One region of the Gordonia sp. IEGM753 genome, then DNA from elsewhere that is predicted to be linked to it. Evidence: riboswitches for the same ligand, from Rfam matches in the RefSeq annotation. Region 1 holds a riboswitch; the other holds the start of a gene.

Region 1 (7,505 bases):
AGCCTTGGCCTGATCGCATGGATCGTATTCATAGCTGATCGACACGGGCGTGACGTTCAGCGATTGAATGACTTCGCCAAATGGCTCGTCCTTGCGGCTCATGTGGAACATCTTGAGGATGGCCGACTCGGTGCGGTCGTCGCCATCCTTGGCCCGGCCTTCGGCCTGAGCGATCCAGATGGAAGCGCAATCGTTGCGGATCGAGTGGTTGATGTATGCCGAGAGCAACTGATAAGCGGCCATTTTCTCGCGGCGCCCGGTGATGGAGCGGTGCACGATGAAGCTCTTGTTCAGGCGCATCAGATCACTGACAAAAGGCTTTTGCAGCAAGTTATCGCCAATGGCGATGCGTGGCGTCGGCAGGCCCGCGTGGTATACGGCGTAGTTGACGAAGGCTGGGTCCATCACGATGTCGCGGTGGTTGGCGATAAACAGATAAGCGCTGCCGGACTTGAACTGTTCCACGCCGGTGTACGTCACACCGTCAGTGGCGCGTTCGATTGTATGGTCGACATACACTTCGACTTTGTCTTGCAACGTGGCAACCGAGTTGACACCGGCGAACTCACGGCGCAGCCGATGAGCTATAAGAGGTTTGAGCATCCAGCCGAAAGCACCGGCAAAGCGCGGGAAGCGGAAGTGGGTGAGGATATCTAGAAACGCCTTATCGCTGAGCAGTCGAGCCAGCACCGCTGGTACTTCACTGTCGTCGTAAGGTCGGATGGTATCGAATTCGCCCATCATGCTCTCTTGTTGGAAACGGCTAGGGTAAGTAAAGGTTTTGATCGAAAACCAACGGGGCATGGTCTGAAAAAGTAGACAGACAAAAATAGCCCTGCAAATAGACCGGCGATTATACGCACAAGTCACTTGGGAGACCGCGATGCTGGAAACCGAGCACTACGATTGTCCGTATTGTGGGGAAAATGCCGAGGCCGTTCTGGATTTGTCCGGTGGAGATCAGACGTATATCGAAGACTGCCCGGTGTGTTGTCGCCCGATAACCTTCGTGTTGCAGACCGATGGTCACGAATGGCTGCTTGAAGTTCACAGTGAAAACGAATGAAAGGGGCATCCCATGCGGCGGATCTACGAGCCCGAAAACCTGATGGAAGGCGAGTTGTTGCAAAGCATGCTGGCCAGTGAAGGCATCGAAGCGCACCTGGTGGGGAGGGATTTGCTCGGAGGTACCGGGGAACTGCCGATTTTTGGCCTGCTCGGCCTGTCGGTGGATAACGATCAGGCTCAATACGCCCGGGAGCTGATCACTGCGTACAATGCCGCGTTGCCGCTGCCCGGTGATGAACCCGAAAGCTATCCCGGCACGCTGGTCTGTTAGGCTGACGTTCGTTTTATCAAGAGTCGTGTTGCCCCATGTGTGGACGTTATGCCCTGTTTCGCTGGAACCCCGCCTTCGCGGCCCTGCCTGGCTTTCCCGCCGATCAGCAGGCCCAGTGGAATATCTCTCCCAACGATTCGGTGTTGATGCTGCGCGCAGGCGCCGATGGCCAGCGTGAGTTGGCCCGCGCTCGTTGGGGGCTGACGCCGCCCTGGCTGACCGATTTGTCGCGCACCCCGGCGCACGCCCGTGCGGAAACCGTCGCCGAACAACCGATGTTTCGCCAGGCCCTGCGCGAGCGTCGTTGTTTGCTGCCGGCCAACGGTTTTTACGAATGGCGCGGCACCACGCGCAAGCGCCCCTATTGGCTGACGCCGGGGGAGGGCTCGGCGCTGTTCTTCGCCGCCATTTGGGAAGCGTATCCGGTGCAAGAGCAGGTGTGGCTGAGCACGGCAGTGATCACCCAGCCTGCGGCCAGTCAGCGCCGACCGTTGATTCTGGATGCGGCAGGGCAACAGACCTGGCTCGACCCCGAAACGCCATTGCATGTCTTGCAAGGACTGCTGGCCAGTGAACCCGCGGCGCTGCGTGAGCGGGCGTTGGCAAACCTGGTGAATGATCCGAAATTGAATGGGCCGGAGTGTTTGACTCCGGGTTGAAGTATCGCCTGTGCGGCGGTCCGTGTTTTGTCTGAAATATTCATGCGCAGGCCTTTTGTATCTGGCGTCGATACAAATCCCCGCCTAGGATACGCGCATGTTTTCAGGGAGTTTTTAGATGAACAAGACATTGGTTGTATGTGCGTTGAGTGCGGGTTTGCTGCTTGCCGGTTGCCAGTCGGTCAACACCACCAGCGGTGGCGCTGTGGGCGTTGAGCGTAAACAGTACATGTTCAGCATGTTGTCCACCGACGAAGTCAACCAGATGTACGCCCAGTCTTATCAAAAGACTGTCGGCGAAGCGACCAGCAAGGGCGCGCTGGACAAGACCAGCAGCGAGGCAAAACGCGTTCAGTTGATTGCCGATCGCCTGATTGCTCAGGCACCGGTATTTCGCCCGGATTCGGCCCAGTGGAAGTGGGAAGTCAACCTGATCAAAAGCGATGAGCTCAATGCCAACTGCGGTCCTGGCGGCAAGATTATTTTCTACACCGGGCTGATCGACAGCCTGAAACTGACTGACGATGAAATCGCCGCCGTCATGGGCCATGAAATTGCCCACGCGTTGCGCGAGCATGGTCGTGAGGCGATGTCGAAAGCTTACGGTATCGAAATGGCCAAGCAGGGCGCAGGTGCATTGTTCGGTCTTGGTCAGGACAGCCTGGCATTGGCCGACACCGTGGCCAACTACGGCATGACCCTGCCCAATAGCCGCGCCAACGAAAACGAAGCTGATTTGATTGGCCTGGAACTGGCGGCCCGCGCCGGCTACAACCCGAATGCTGCGATCACCTTGTGGAACAAGATGAGCAAGGCTTCGGAAGGCGCGCCGCCAGAGTTCATGAGCACACACCCGGCTTCGGCCAGTCGTATTGCCTCGTTGCAGGCCGCGATCCCGAAAGTGATGCCGCTGTACGAGCAAGCCCCAAAATCCTGATGTTGATTCATCGTCGATAAGGGCCTCATCGCCAGCAGGCTGGCTCCCACAATTGGAATGCACTCCACGTAAGAGCTAGTCTGACTCCCGCAATTGGAATGCACTCCCCGTCGGAGCTAGTCTGGCTCCCACAATTGGAATGCACTCCCCGTCGGAGCTAGTCTGGCTCCCGCAATTGGAATGCATTCCACGTAAGAGCTAGTCAGACTCCCACAATTGGAATGCATTCCCCGTCGGAGCTAGCCTGGTTCCCACAATTGGAATGCATTCCCCTGTGGGAGCCAGCCTGCTGGCGATGAACGATAACCCGGTCTACCCAACTACCGCGTCAAACCCAGCCGCTGCTCTGCATCGCCTTGTACACCGCGACGATCGCCAGGATGAAGAACGCCGATGCCGCCAGACGACGGATCAGGGTCAACGGCAATTTGTCCGCCGCAAAGTTACCGGCCAGTACCACGGGAACGTTGGCAATCAACATCCCGGCAGTAGTCCCGATGATCACCAGCCACAATTCCGGGTATTGGGCTGCGAGCATCACGGTGGCGACTTGTGTCTTGTCACCCATTTCCGCCAGGAAGAATGCGATCAGCGTGGTCAGGAAAGGACCGAACTTGCGCGAAGTACTGGCCTCATCGTCGTCCATTTTGTCTGGTACCAGCGTCCACAACGCGGTCGCGGTGAAGCTGGCGGCCAGAATCCAGTGCAACATCGCATTCGAGAAGAAACTACCAAACCAGGCGCCCACCGCACCGGCTGCTGCGTGGTTAGCCAAGGTTGCAGCCACGATACCGGCGATGATCGGCCAGGGCTTGCGAAAACGGGCAGCCAGAATGAGTGCGAGCAGTTGCGTCTTGTCGCCGATTTCGGCCAAGGCAACGATTGCGGTCGGAACGAGAAGTGAATCCAGCATCAGGGTTTTCCTAAGGGGCGGGTCGACACGGCTATGACACGTACAGCCTTCCCGCCCCGGGTAAGGTGTTCGTGTCATAGGTCTTGTCAAACCCTGCGATCCGTCTGATGCGGACGCTTGGGTCGCATACGCCATGGTCTGAGGACCAAGTATGTTGACGTATGCCGGACGAGCATGGTGCTCGTGGGAGACTACTCCCCTAGGACGGAGCGGATTCTGCCTAGGCAAAACCGATTGGGCAAGCCTCTTTTGAAAAAGAAGTTTTACCCGCGTTTGGCTCGGTAAATCCTGAAACCTTGCCCTTCAGCCTTGATCGCACACACCCCGAGATGCTCTTCGATCAATGGTTGATACTTCAGGAAGCTGTTCGCAACCAGGCGCAGTTCGCCGCCATTTTTCAGATGTTTGGCCGCTTTTCGCAGCAAGTTCTCGGTGGCGAAGTAATCGGTGTGCACGCCGACATGGAACGGCGGATTGCTCAAAATGGCGCTCAAACCCATTGGCGCAGCGTCGATGCCATCACCGGTAATCACGTCCGCTTCCAGGCCATTGGCAGCCAATGTCAGGCGACTGCTGGCGGCGGCAAACGCATCCACGTCGAGCAATGTCACCTGGTTGTGCGGGTAACGGCGTTTAACCGCTGCACCCAACACGCCGGCACCACAGCCGAAATCCAGCAGATGACCGCTGGGCAATTTATCCAGATGCTCCAGCAACAAGGCACTGCCGCGATCCAGTCGGCCATGGCTGAACACGCCCGGCAGGCTGATGACTTTCAGTGGCCCTTCGGCCAGTGGCAGCTCATAAATCTGGGCCAGGCTTTCCAGGGTTTTGGCCTGCGGTGCATTGGCCACAATCACCAGCCACAACTGGCAGTGACGTGCGCTGTCGAGCTTGCGTGGTTTTCCGAACGGGTTCAGTTGTTTCGCTGCGCCTTCGATGCCACTGCGTTTTTCACCCACCAGATACAACTCGCGACCGGCCATGCGCGAGGCCAGTGCGTTGAGGATGTAATCCGTCAGGTCTTTGGATTTAGGCAGGAACACCACGGCTGTCTCGAATTCACGCTCGGGTGCCGTTACGCCAAAATGGCTGCGTTCGGCGAAACGGGCGTCGAGTGCCGCTTGATCGCCGGCATGCCAGCACCAACCGTGGGCATTTGGCAGTCGGCCCAGCAAGTCATCTGCAGGCAAACCTGCCAGCAACACCGAACCCTGGAATAACTCGGCCTGACGAAGCAGTACTTCACTGCGCGGATCCATAATCTGCTCCCTGAAAAAAAGTGCCGCAGTCTATCAACTGACGACCCGCAGCGCTTTACCGGCGAAGTAGCCCCGAGCGTTTTCGGTCAATTGGCCGACAATCCGCTGCCGTGCCTCGCGGCTGCCCCACGCGTTGTGTGGCGTGACGATCAGCCGTGGAATATCGGCCGCCAGCAACGGATTGCCGGCGGTCGGTGGCTCGACGCTCAACACGTCGGTGGCCGCGCCGCCCAAGTGGCCATTGCGCAATGCATCGGCCAAGGCCTGTTCATCGATCAATCCACCCCGGGCGGTATTGACCACGAACGCGCCGGGTTTCATCGAGGCCAACTCGCGAGCGCCGATAAAATGCCGGGTGTGTTCGTTGAGTGGGCAATGCAAGGTGAGGGCGTCAATCTGTGGCAGCAGTTGTTCCAGCGGCAAACGGTCGGCGCGCGCAGGCCGGCCTGGAATCTGACCGAGCAGCACGCGCATGCCGAACGCTTCAGCCAGCCGCGCCACGGCGCCACCCAGTTCGCCATGACCCAGCAAGCCAAGGGTTTTACCTTCCAGCTCAACGATCGGGTAATCGAGCAAGCAAAACTGTTTGGCCTGCTGCCAACGTCCTTCGCCAACGGCTTTCTGGTAATCGGCCAAGCGTGTCGCCAGGTTCAGCAGCAGCATGATCGTGTGTTGCGCCACTGACGGCGTGCCATAACCCTGGCAATTACAAACCGTGATGCCGTGGGCGCGAGCGGCGGCGAGGTCGACGTTATTGGTGCCGGTAGCGGTAATCAGGATCAACTTGAGTTCAGGGCTGGCGGCGATGGCGGCGGCATCAATCAGAATCTTGTTACTGATGGCCACTGTCGCGCCCTTCAGGCGTTCGATGACCTGGTCGGGCGCGGTTTGCGCAAACAACTGCAAGTCACTGAAACAATCGCGCAGCGGGCTGAGGTCAAGATCGCCAAGGTCCAGGGATGGATGGTCGAGAAAAACCGCGCGGTGAGTGTTCGTCATCAACTGTACCTTTTGTGCAATGAAGTGAAGGCGTAATCTGCCGAGCCTACCAGATGAAACAAACAGTTACGCTTGGCCAAAAGGATCCCCTCATGTACTGGACAGAGTTCTTGACCGTTGCCCTTATTCACTTGCTGGCCGTGGCCAGTCCCGGCCCGGACTTTGCCGTAGTGGTGCGTGAGAGCGTGACCCACGGTCGTCGCGCTGGCACCTGGACGGCGCTGGGCGTCGGTACTGCGATCTTCCTGCATGTCGGTTATTCGCTGCTGGGCATCGGGCTGATCGTGTCCCAGTCGATTGTGCTGTTCAACGCATTGAAATGGGCGGCGGCTGCTTATTTGCTGTACATCGGCTTCAAGGCTTTGCGCGCGCAACCGGCCAAACCGGTGGCGGACGACTTGCATAAAGAAGTCGGCGAGCGCACGGCGCGTGGTGCGTTCACGTCCGGTTTCGTGACCAATGGCTTGAACCCGAAAGCCACGCTGTTTTTCCTGTCGCTGTTCACCGTGGTGATCAACCCGCACACACCGCTGGCGGTGCAGGCCGGTTATGGCATTTATCTCGCGGTGGCGACGGCGGTGTGGTTTTGCCTGGTGGCGATGCTCTTCAGTCAACAGCGTGTGCGGGCAGGTTTCGCTCGCATGGGCCACTGGTTTGACCGGACCATGGGCGCCGTGCTGATCGCTATCGGGGTGAAACTTGCCTTCACCGAAATGCATTGATCGCGCTTAATTGGTTTAACGCGTTTAAATACTCCCGTGGGTTTTCCCCGAGCAAACGGCGGAACATCGCGCTGAATGCCCGAGCGCTGCCGTAGCCCAGGTCCTCAGCCACCGCCTGCACGCTTTCGCCTGCGAGCAGGCGAGGCAGCGCTTCCATCAGGCGCAGTTGCTGACGCCAGGCGTTGAAATTCATCTTCAGTTGCTGTTGAAACAGTCGCGCCAGGGTTCTCGAACTGGCGCCGACCTGTTGCGCCCAGTCTTCCAGCGTATTGGGGTGATCGGGCGTGCGCAGCAAGGCCAGGCAGATGCCTTGCAGGCGACGGTCCTCGGGCATCGGAATGTGCAGCGGGAGATTCTCCAACCCGGCAATTTCTTCCAGCATCAGCTGTTGGATCAGCGGATTTTCGGCGTGCTGCGGCCCTTGCACCGCACGCATTATCAGCTCGCGCAGCAGCGGGGTGACGGCCAGCACACAGCATTTTTGCAGGCTGGCTGGTGATAACTCGGGCGCAATGAAAAGCGAGCGAATGCGCACCTCGCCGGACATGAAAATCTCATGCTCAACCCACGGTGGGATCCACACTGCACGCGTCGGCGGAATCACCCACGCACCTTGGGCTGTGACCACGCGCATGGTGCCGCACACGGCGTACAGCAACTGCGCTTCACGGTGT
Region 2 (7,505 bases), on a different contig from region 1:
GAACCGGTGAAACTGGTGGATACCCTGGTGGTTGGCGCCTTTATCGAAGCCCGCAGTTGCGAGCGTTTCGAGGCGCTGGTACCGCACCTCGACGAAGAACTTGGCACGTTTTATTTCGGCCTGCTGAAAAGCGAGGCGCGTCATTTTCAGGGCTACCTGAAACTCGCTTACCAGTACGGTGATGCCAAGGACATCGCACAGGTCATCGAGCGGGTTCGGGCCGCCGAGCAGGAACTGATCGAGTCACCGGACGTGGAGTTTCGCTTCCACAGCGGTGTGCCTTGCGCCGCCTGAAATGTAAAAAACTCTTAAGAAGATGAAACATCCACGAAAACCGGCCCTTGAGGCCGGTTTTTGCTGCCTGCCATCACCGTCCTGCCACTAATTGCCGCCATAATGCTGGCCACTTCACTCAAGGCTTGGCAGACGTTCGTTATGGATAACCTGGGTTTTGGCAAAGTACTGCTGGTGGAAGACGATGAAAAGCTATCAGGGCTGATCGCGTATTTCCTGTCGCAACACGGCTTTGAGGTCCGGCAAGTACACCGCGGCGATCTCGCGCTGGCCGAGTTCCTTGAGTTCAAACCCAAAGTCGTGGTGCTCGACCTGATGCTGCCAGGCCAGAGCGGTTTACACGTATGCCGCGAGATTCGCAGCGTGTCCGACACGCCAATCGTGATTCTGACCGCCAAGGAAGATGACCTCGATCACATCCTGGGCCTGGAATCCGGCGCCGACGATTACGTGATCAAACCCATCAAACCACCCGTGTTGCTTGCTCGCCTGCGTGCCTTGCAACGGCGTCAGGTGCCGGACAGCACGGTGTGCAATTCACTCGATTTCGGGCGACTGAGCATCGACCGCAGTTGTCGCGAGGTTCGATTGGCGGGCGAGGGCATTGAGCTCACCACCATGGAGTTCGAGCTGCTGTGGCTGCTCGCCAGCGCTGCCGGCAAGATTCTGTCGCGCGACGACATCCTTAATCGCATGCGCGGAATTGCCTTCGACGGCCTCAACCGCAGCGTTGATGTGTACATCAGTAAATTGCGCGGCAAGCTCAAGGACAACCCGCGCGAACCGCTGTGCATCAAAACCATCTGGGGCAAAGGTTATCTGTTCAATCCGTTTGCGTGGGAGCTGTAGATGCTGCGTCTTTTCTGCGGATTATTCATTGTGCTGGCGGTGGGGCTGATTGCCTCGCTGGAGGTGGTTGATCGCACGTTCAACGCGTTGCTCGATGGCGCCCTGAAAACGTATAACCGCGAAGCCGTACGCGGGCCGGCTTATTCGCTGGTTGAGCTATTGCGGCCGCTCGCTGGCGAGGCACGCGAGCAACAGATCAAAACCCTGCAGCCGCATTACGGGCTGCGATTGAGCCTGGTGGATGCCGGCACACTGGCGCTGAGCGATGCCGAGAAAGAACAACTGGCAAACAATGTGTTGGTGGTTCGCGAAAGTTACGCAAGGTTCTACTCCCGCATTGACGACAGCGCGCAGCTGCTCAGCATCCAGATGCCTGAAGAAGGCCGTCTGAATACGTTTTATATGATCGCCGCCTATTCAATGCTCGGCGTTCTGTTGGGCATCGTGCTGTTTTTTTGGGTGAGGCCGCACTGGCGCGATCTGGAAAAACTGCGCCTGGCGGCTGAGCGCTTTGGCGATAACGATTTGTCGTCACGAATCCAGTTGTCCAAACGCTCCAATATTCGCGACCTGGCCGACCACTTCAATCAGATGGCTGCGCGCATTGAAGGCCTGATTGCCAATCAGCGCGAGCTGACCAACGCGGTATCGCATGAATTGCGTACGCCGATTGCGCGGTTGTCATTCGAGCTGGACCAGCTCAAGCAGCAAACTGACCCAACGCAGAACAATGAACTGATCGCCGACATGTACGCCGACCTTGGTGAGCTTGAGGAAATGGTCTCCGAATTGCTCACCTATGCCAGCCTTGAGCGCGGCGCTACGGTCATCAGCCGGGAAAATATCCAGGCCAGCAGCTGGCTCGACAGCGTCGTTGGCAGTGTTGCGCTGGAGGCTGATGCGGCGGGTGTGCAGTTGCTGATCGTCGAGTGTCAGGTGGACGAAGTGCGCATTGAGCCGCGGTTTATGGCGCGTGCGGTGATCAACTTGCTGCGCAATGCTATTCGTTATGCCGATGAGCGCGTGGAAGTGTCGTTGGTGCGCACCGGTGACGATTATCAGGTGCGGGTCAACGACGATGGGCCGGGCGTGCCGATTGATGGCCGCGAAAAGATTTTTGAACCGTTCTCGCGGCTCGATGCCAGCCGTGATCGGCGCACCGGTGGCTTTGGTCTGGGTTTGGCGTTGGTGCGCCGCGTGTCGCAATCCCACGGTGGTCGTGTGGAAGTGGCCGAGTCACCGTGGGGCGGGGCTTCGTTTCTGATGACCTGGGCGCATCTGGATTAACGTTTGCAACACCGTCAAAACGTGTATTCCACGTACCCCGCCAACGAGGTTTGCAGCCGACGTTCGACCAGCGGGCTGTCGGCTGCATCATTAGCCAGGTACTGCACCGCCAATACCGTGGTAAAGCGCCAGGCATCATCAATCGGCAGCGACCAGGTCAAATCCGCTCCGCGACTGATCAGCCCGCCGTGCGTGTCATACGCCCGAAACTGACTGCGCGATGCTTGCGCGTTGCTGACGCCGTACCAGGTGCGAACATAGTTGCCGTCGCCGAATTGGCTGTTAAGGCTGCCGATAACCTGGCCATAGCGACCGGAATAAAGCGGCGCGCGCACGCTCAACTTCAACCGGCTCCATGCCGAGCCGGTGTCGCGATCGTCATCATTTTTCTCCAGTGCATGTTCAAAACGGGCACCCAAAACGATTGGACCAAGGGTGTAGCCTCCTTCCAGCCCCATCACCGGGCGTGACTTGATCGAGCCCATGCCATTGAGTTCATTCGAGCCTCTGAAACCGGTTCTTCGATCCTTGCGCACGTCACTTGCGCCGATGTAAACGCCTAGGCCGAAATCGGCCTCATCAAACACCCAGCCCAAGCCTTTTTCGGTGTCCAGAACAAAACCGGAGGGGCTGCTGATCTCGGCACTGGCCAAAGGCACCACGGCACGCTCGTCGCTGCCGCTGTAACGCGGCACGGTTGCAGCGCCGGCTCTTAGGGTATAGCGCCAGCTTTCAGCTTTAATGGCATCGGCGGGCAACAGCAGGCACAGCAAAGTGAACGACAGGCAGATTGAGCGCAGCATGGCAGCATCCTGTGGGAGGTTGGATGCGACCATGCTAGGTGGCCGGGCGGCCTGAATCTTTGAGAGCTTTGTCGGGAAACTGTCAAAGACTGTGAACGCGCTTAGCGGCTCAAACCCAGGCGCTCATGCCACTGGGCAATGGATTCTTCGGGGTACACCTCAAATTGCTGATCACCCGGGTGCACGTCGACTTCCACCCACGGCGCCTTGGAACCCAGCATCAAGTGCGTGTGTTCTGGAGGCACCGGTAACGGCGTGTCGATGGCCGATGCAAAGGGGTGAATCAAGTCAGGCCATTCAGGGCTGAACAGCCACAAACCTGTTCCGCAAAGCGCACAGAAGTGTCGCTCGGCCGTGCTGCTGTGGGCGCGTTTATCGCCATCGTCCTTGAGCCGTGCATGGTAAATCGCAATGTGTTTGCGCCCGCGAACCTTCAGGCTTTTGGCGTCGCCGCCAAGGTTGATCGCATAGCCGCCACCGCCTTGCGTCTTGCGACAGATCGAGCAGTAGCAGCGCTGGTATGGATAGGGATGGGCGGTGGTCAAACTGAATGACACCACGCCGCAATGGCAGGAACCTTCGAGCTGCATGAAAACCTCCGGCTGTTCTGGAACGTCTCCAGAACAGCCTAGACCGTTAACGCGCTTCGACCGGCACCAGAATCGCATCGCCAGTGGCCACCAGTTTCAGCTGGTCGCCGGTTTGCGCGAATAACTCGGCGCGGGCGAAAACCTGTTTTTTGCCAGCCTTGATCACTTTGCCCCGAGCCACAAACACCTCGCCGATGGCGGGTGCTACACAGTTGACCGAAAAATGCGAAGCCAACACGTTGCCGGCAACTGTCCCTGCGGCAAATCCGCAGGCGGTGTCAAGTAACGCACCGATCATGCCGGCGTGCAGAAAACCCGCGTATTGCGCCATGTCCGCTTCACGAAAAGCCAGGCTTAGTTCCGCTTCACCACTGGCGGCATGTGTGACTTCGAAGCCGGCCCAGCGATTGAAAGCCGACGTAGCGTTGATGTGTTTGAGTGTGTTCAACATCACGATTCCCTCCGATTGAGGCTTCAACATGGGCTGTTGAATGCGTGCTGTCATGTTCGATAAAGGAGGGTGATGGGACGGTGATTTGGCGCTGAATGCACACCGCATGATGTTGATGGAATTTTCACATCACCCCGGTTATTCTGCGCGCCTCTTTGGGGAGTAGCCTGTTTGCGATTCGTCGCAAGCGCCCGTATCAACATTCTCGGCAACATGCCGTGGTGCGGGCACCTTCTGGTTGGTGAGACCATCGATATACCTGTGCTGAAGTCGGGCGCGTGGGTATGTCGTGGACTCAAGCCCGACCGGATGTTTTCAGCGTGAACCTAGCCTCTCTTGTTTTCCTTGCTTTCGCCATGTCCACCGATGCCTTCGCGGCAGCGATCGGTAAAGGCTCGAGCCTGCACAAACCCAAATTTTTCGAAGCCTTGCGTGTCGGTGTGATCTTCGGCGTGATCGAAGCCATCACGCCGATTGTCGGTTGGTTTATCGGTCAGGCCGCTTCGCAATTCGTGTCCAGTTGGGACCACTGGATCGCGTTCACCCTGTTGCTGGTGCTCGGCCTGCACATGATCTACAACGGCGTTAAAACAGACGAAGCCGAGGAAGAAGTCGAGAAGCCCAAGCAGCATGGCTTCTGGTTGCTGGCGGTCACCGGTTTTGCCACCAGCATCGATGCACTTGCCGTGGGCGTTGGCCTGGCCTTTGTGAACGTGAACATCTGGCTGGCTGCGGGTTTGATCGGTCTGGCAACCCTGACCATGGTCACCCTGGGCGTCATGCTCGGTCGAGTGATCGGCAGCGTGATGGGCAAGCGCGCAGAAATCCTGGGTGGCGTAGTGCTGATCATTGTCGGCGCAACCATTCTTTACGAACACCTGTCGGCCTGATAACCAACGCCCACATTTGATCTGCGCAGGGCCTATGTTCTGCGCTAATCGAATGTCCTCTGTGGCAGCATGGGCGTCCTTAAATCGGGACACTTCTCATGCGACGACTACCTTCCCTGGCGGCGCTTCGAACCTTCGAATGCGCCGCCCGTCATGCTCATTTTGGCCGGGCGGCCGCTGAGTTATGCGTCACCGACAGTGCGGTCAGCCATCAGATCCGCCAGCTCGAAGAACAACTGGGCGTGACATTGTTCATTCGCGAGGGGCGGCAGATTCGTCCGACCATGGCGGCGGGACGGTTGATGCAGAGCCTGCAGCAAGCGTTTGAGCTGATCGGCGATGCCTGTGATGAGCTGCGTGACCCGTCGTCGCTGGCGGTCTTGCGCTTGGCGGTGACGGCCGAGTTGGCGCAAAAGTGGCTGATGAGTCGCCTGACTGATTTCTATGCGCGCTATCCGCACATCACCTTGCACCTTTACGAACAGCCGATTGACGCGACGGCGCCGGGTGAAGACATCGACCTGGCGATCACCTATGGCACCGGTCCGGTGGACAGCAGCGCGTATTTTGTCCGGCCGCTGCCGGCGCTGCAATTCTTCCCGGTGTGCAGTCCCGGCCTGTTCAACCAGGGCACCCTGAAAACGCCGAAGGACTTGGCGCGTCATTGCTTGCTGCATGACGATCAGGACGGAAAGACCTGGACTGCCTGGCTCACCAGCCACGCCGGTGACCAGCGCCCGGAGCGGCAACTGTACTTTGCCCACGCGGGTTTAGCGCTCGAAGCGGCGGCGCAAGGGCAGGGTGTGGCCATGGGTGACAATCTGACGGCCCAGGAAGACTTGCTGAGTGGTCGGCTGGTGCGTCCTTTTACTTCAAGCATGACTGCACTCGGCCAGTACGCGTTGGTGTGCGAACGGGTGCGCCTGGAGCGTCCGGCAGTCGCGCAGATGCTGCAATGGTTCAACGATCAGTTGATTGATTGATGAGTTAAATTCAAGTGTTCCGCAATATTCATCGTTGGTGAGGAGAGTGCCCGCGCCCTTAGCCTGTGGTCATTCCAGTCCCTGCTGATGAGGTTTGACCATGGCACGTTTGCTAGAAACCACGCCCAAACAAGACGGCTTTCGTCTGCCCGGCGAGTTCGAAACCAAATCCGGTTGCTGGCTCGGCTGGCCAGAGCGCACCGATGTATGGCGCAACGGCGCCAAACCTGCGCAGAAGGTTTGGGTACAGATTGTGACCGCTATCTCCCACAGTGAACCGGTAACCGTTTGCGCTTCTGCCGCGCAGTTCGCCACCGCTCGCCGCCAGTTGCCGCCCCAGGTACGCGTGGTCGAAATGACCTGCAACGACACGTGGTTTCGTGACAGCGGGCCGTGCTTCGTGGTGAACGACAACAGTGGCGAGGTGCGTGGTGTCGACTTCGAGTTCAACGCTTACGGCGGTCTCGACGGTGGTTTGTACTACCCCTGGGACAAGGACGACCAGATCGCCAGCAAAATACTTGAGATCGAGCGCTTCGACCGATATCGCGCGCCGTTGATTGCCGAGCTGGGCGGTATTCAGAGTGACGGTCAAGGCAGCATTCTCACCACCGAACAATGCCTGCTTAACCGTAATCGCAACCAGCATCTGGGCAAGGAAGAGGTCACCCGTCGACTGACCGAATACCTCGGTGCCGAACAAATAATCTGGTTGCCACGCGGCTGCAAGTTTGACGAGACCGATGGTCATGTCGATGACCTTGCCTGTTTCGTGCGTCCTGGCGAAGTGGTTTTGCAATGGACCGATAACCGTGACGATCCTCAGTGGGAAATCTATCAGGAGGCCTACGACATCCTGCGCAGCACCCGCGACAGCCGTGGCCGTGCATTGAAAGTGCATAAACTGCCGCAGCCGGATGTGCTGGAGTGGACAGCGCAAGAGGCCGAAGGTCTGGACCTGCAGGACAGTACCCATACCCGCCAGGCAGGAACCCAAATCTGCGCGTCGTACATCAACTACTACGCCGGCAATAGTTCGATTGTGGTGCCGCTGTTTGGCGATCGCAACGATCAGGCCGCGCAGGCAACCCTGGCCGAACTGTTCCCGAACCACAAAATCGTCGGTATCGAAAACTCCCGAGAAATTCTGCTGGGTGGCGGCAACGTCGCGTGCATCACCATGCCGCAATATGCCGGCAGTGCCATCAACCAAAAGGGAGCCTGATCATGCGCCTGCACAAACTGACTCAAGCATTATTGCTGGTGCTCGCACCCTTGTGTGTGCAGGCCGCCGACACCCCTAAACCGGTGGTTAACCTGTACATCTGGGGTGAGTACCTGGCCCCGGATACCTTGAC

The links. Region 1 has a riboswitch for manganese ahead of ACQR3R_RS21855 (TMEM165/GDT1 family protein). Riboswitches for the same ligand answer to the same signal wherever they lie in the genome.
Region 2: another riboswitch for manganese. It lies ahead of mntP (manganese efflux pump MntP); the one in region 1 lies ahead of ACQR3R_RS21855 (TMEM165/GDT1 family protein).

Annotation. Positions count from the first base shown of each region.
Region 1 is NZ_JBNQGB010000004.1:468,493-475,997, reverse strand. It holds gene ACQR3R_RS21880 (1-acyl-sn-glycerol-3-phosphate acyltransferase) at 1-741, opposite strand, end outside; gene ACQR3R_RS21875 (zinc ribbon domain-containing protein) at 884-1,066, shown strand; gene ACQR3R_RS21870 (putative signal transducing protein) at 1,079-1,339, shown strand; gene ACQR3R_RS21865 (SOS response-associated peptidase family protein) at 1,375-1,998, shown strand; gene ACQR3R_RS21860 (M48 family metalloprotease) at 2,117-2,935, shown strand; gene ACQR3R_RS21855 (TMEM165/GDT1 family protein) at 3,264-3,848, opposite strand; yybP-ykoY riboswitch at 3,937-4,061, opposite strand; gene ACQR3R_RS21850 (methyltransferase) at 4,112-5,110, opposite strand; gene ACQR3R_RS21845 (2-hydroxyacid dehydrogenase) at 5,144-6,109, opposite strand; gene ACQR3R_RS21840 (LysE family transporter) at 6,202-6,831, shown strand; gene ACQR3R_RS21835 (helix-turn-helix domain-containing protein) at 6,815-7,505, opposite strand, start outside.
Region 2 is NZ_JBNQGB010000001.1:1,924,652-1,932,156, reverse strand. It holds gene ACQR3R_RS08690 (tRNA isopentenyl-2-thiomethyl-A-37 hydroxylase MiaE) at 1-294, shown strand, start outside; gene ACQR3R_RS08685 (winged helix-turn-helix domain-containing protein) at 397-1,143, shown strand; gene ACQR3R_RS08680 (ATP-binding protein) at 1,144-2,430, shown strand; gene ACQR3R_RS08675 (MipA/OmpV family protein) at 2,445-3,233, opposite strand; gene ACQR3R_RS08670 (GFA family protein) at 3,335-3,823, opposite strand; gene ACQR3R_RS08665 (hotdog domain-containing protein) at 3,870-4,274, opposite strand; yybP-ykoY riboswitch at 4,425-4,596, shown strand; gene mntP (manganese efflux pump MntP) at 4,559-5,164, shown strand; gene ACQR3R_RS08655 (LysR substrate-binding domain-containing protein) at 5,263-6,147, shown strand; gene aguA (agmatine deiminase) at 6,248-7,372, shown strand; gene ACQR3R_RS08645 (extracellular solute-binding protein) at 7,375-7,505, shown strand, end outside.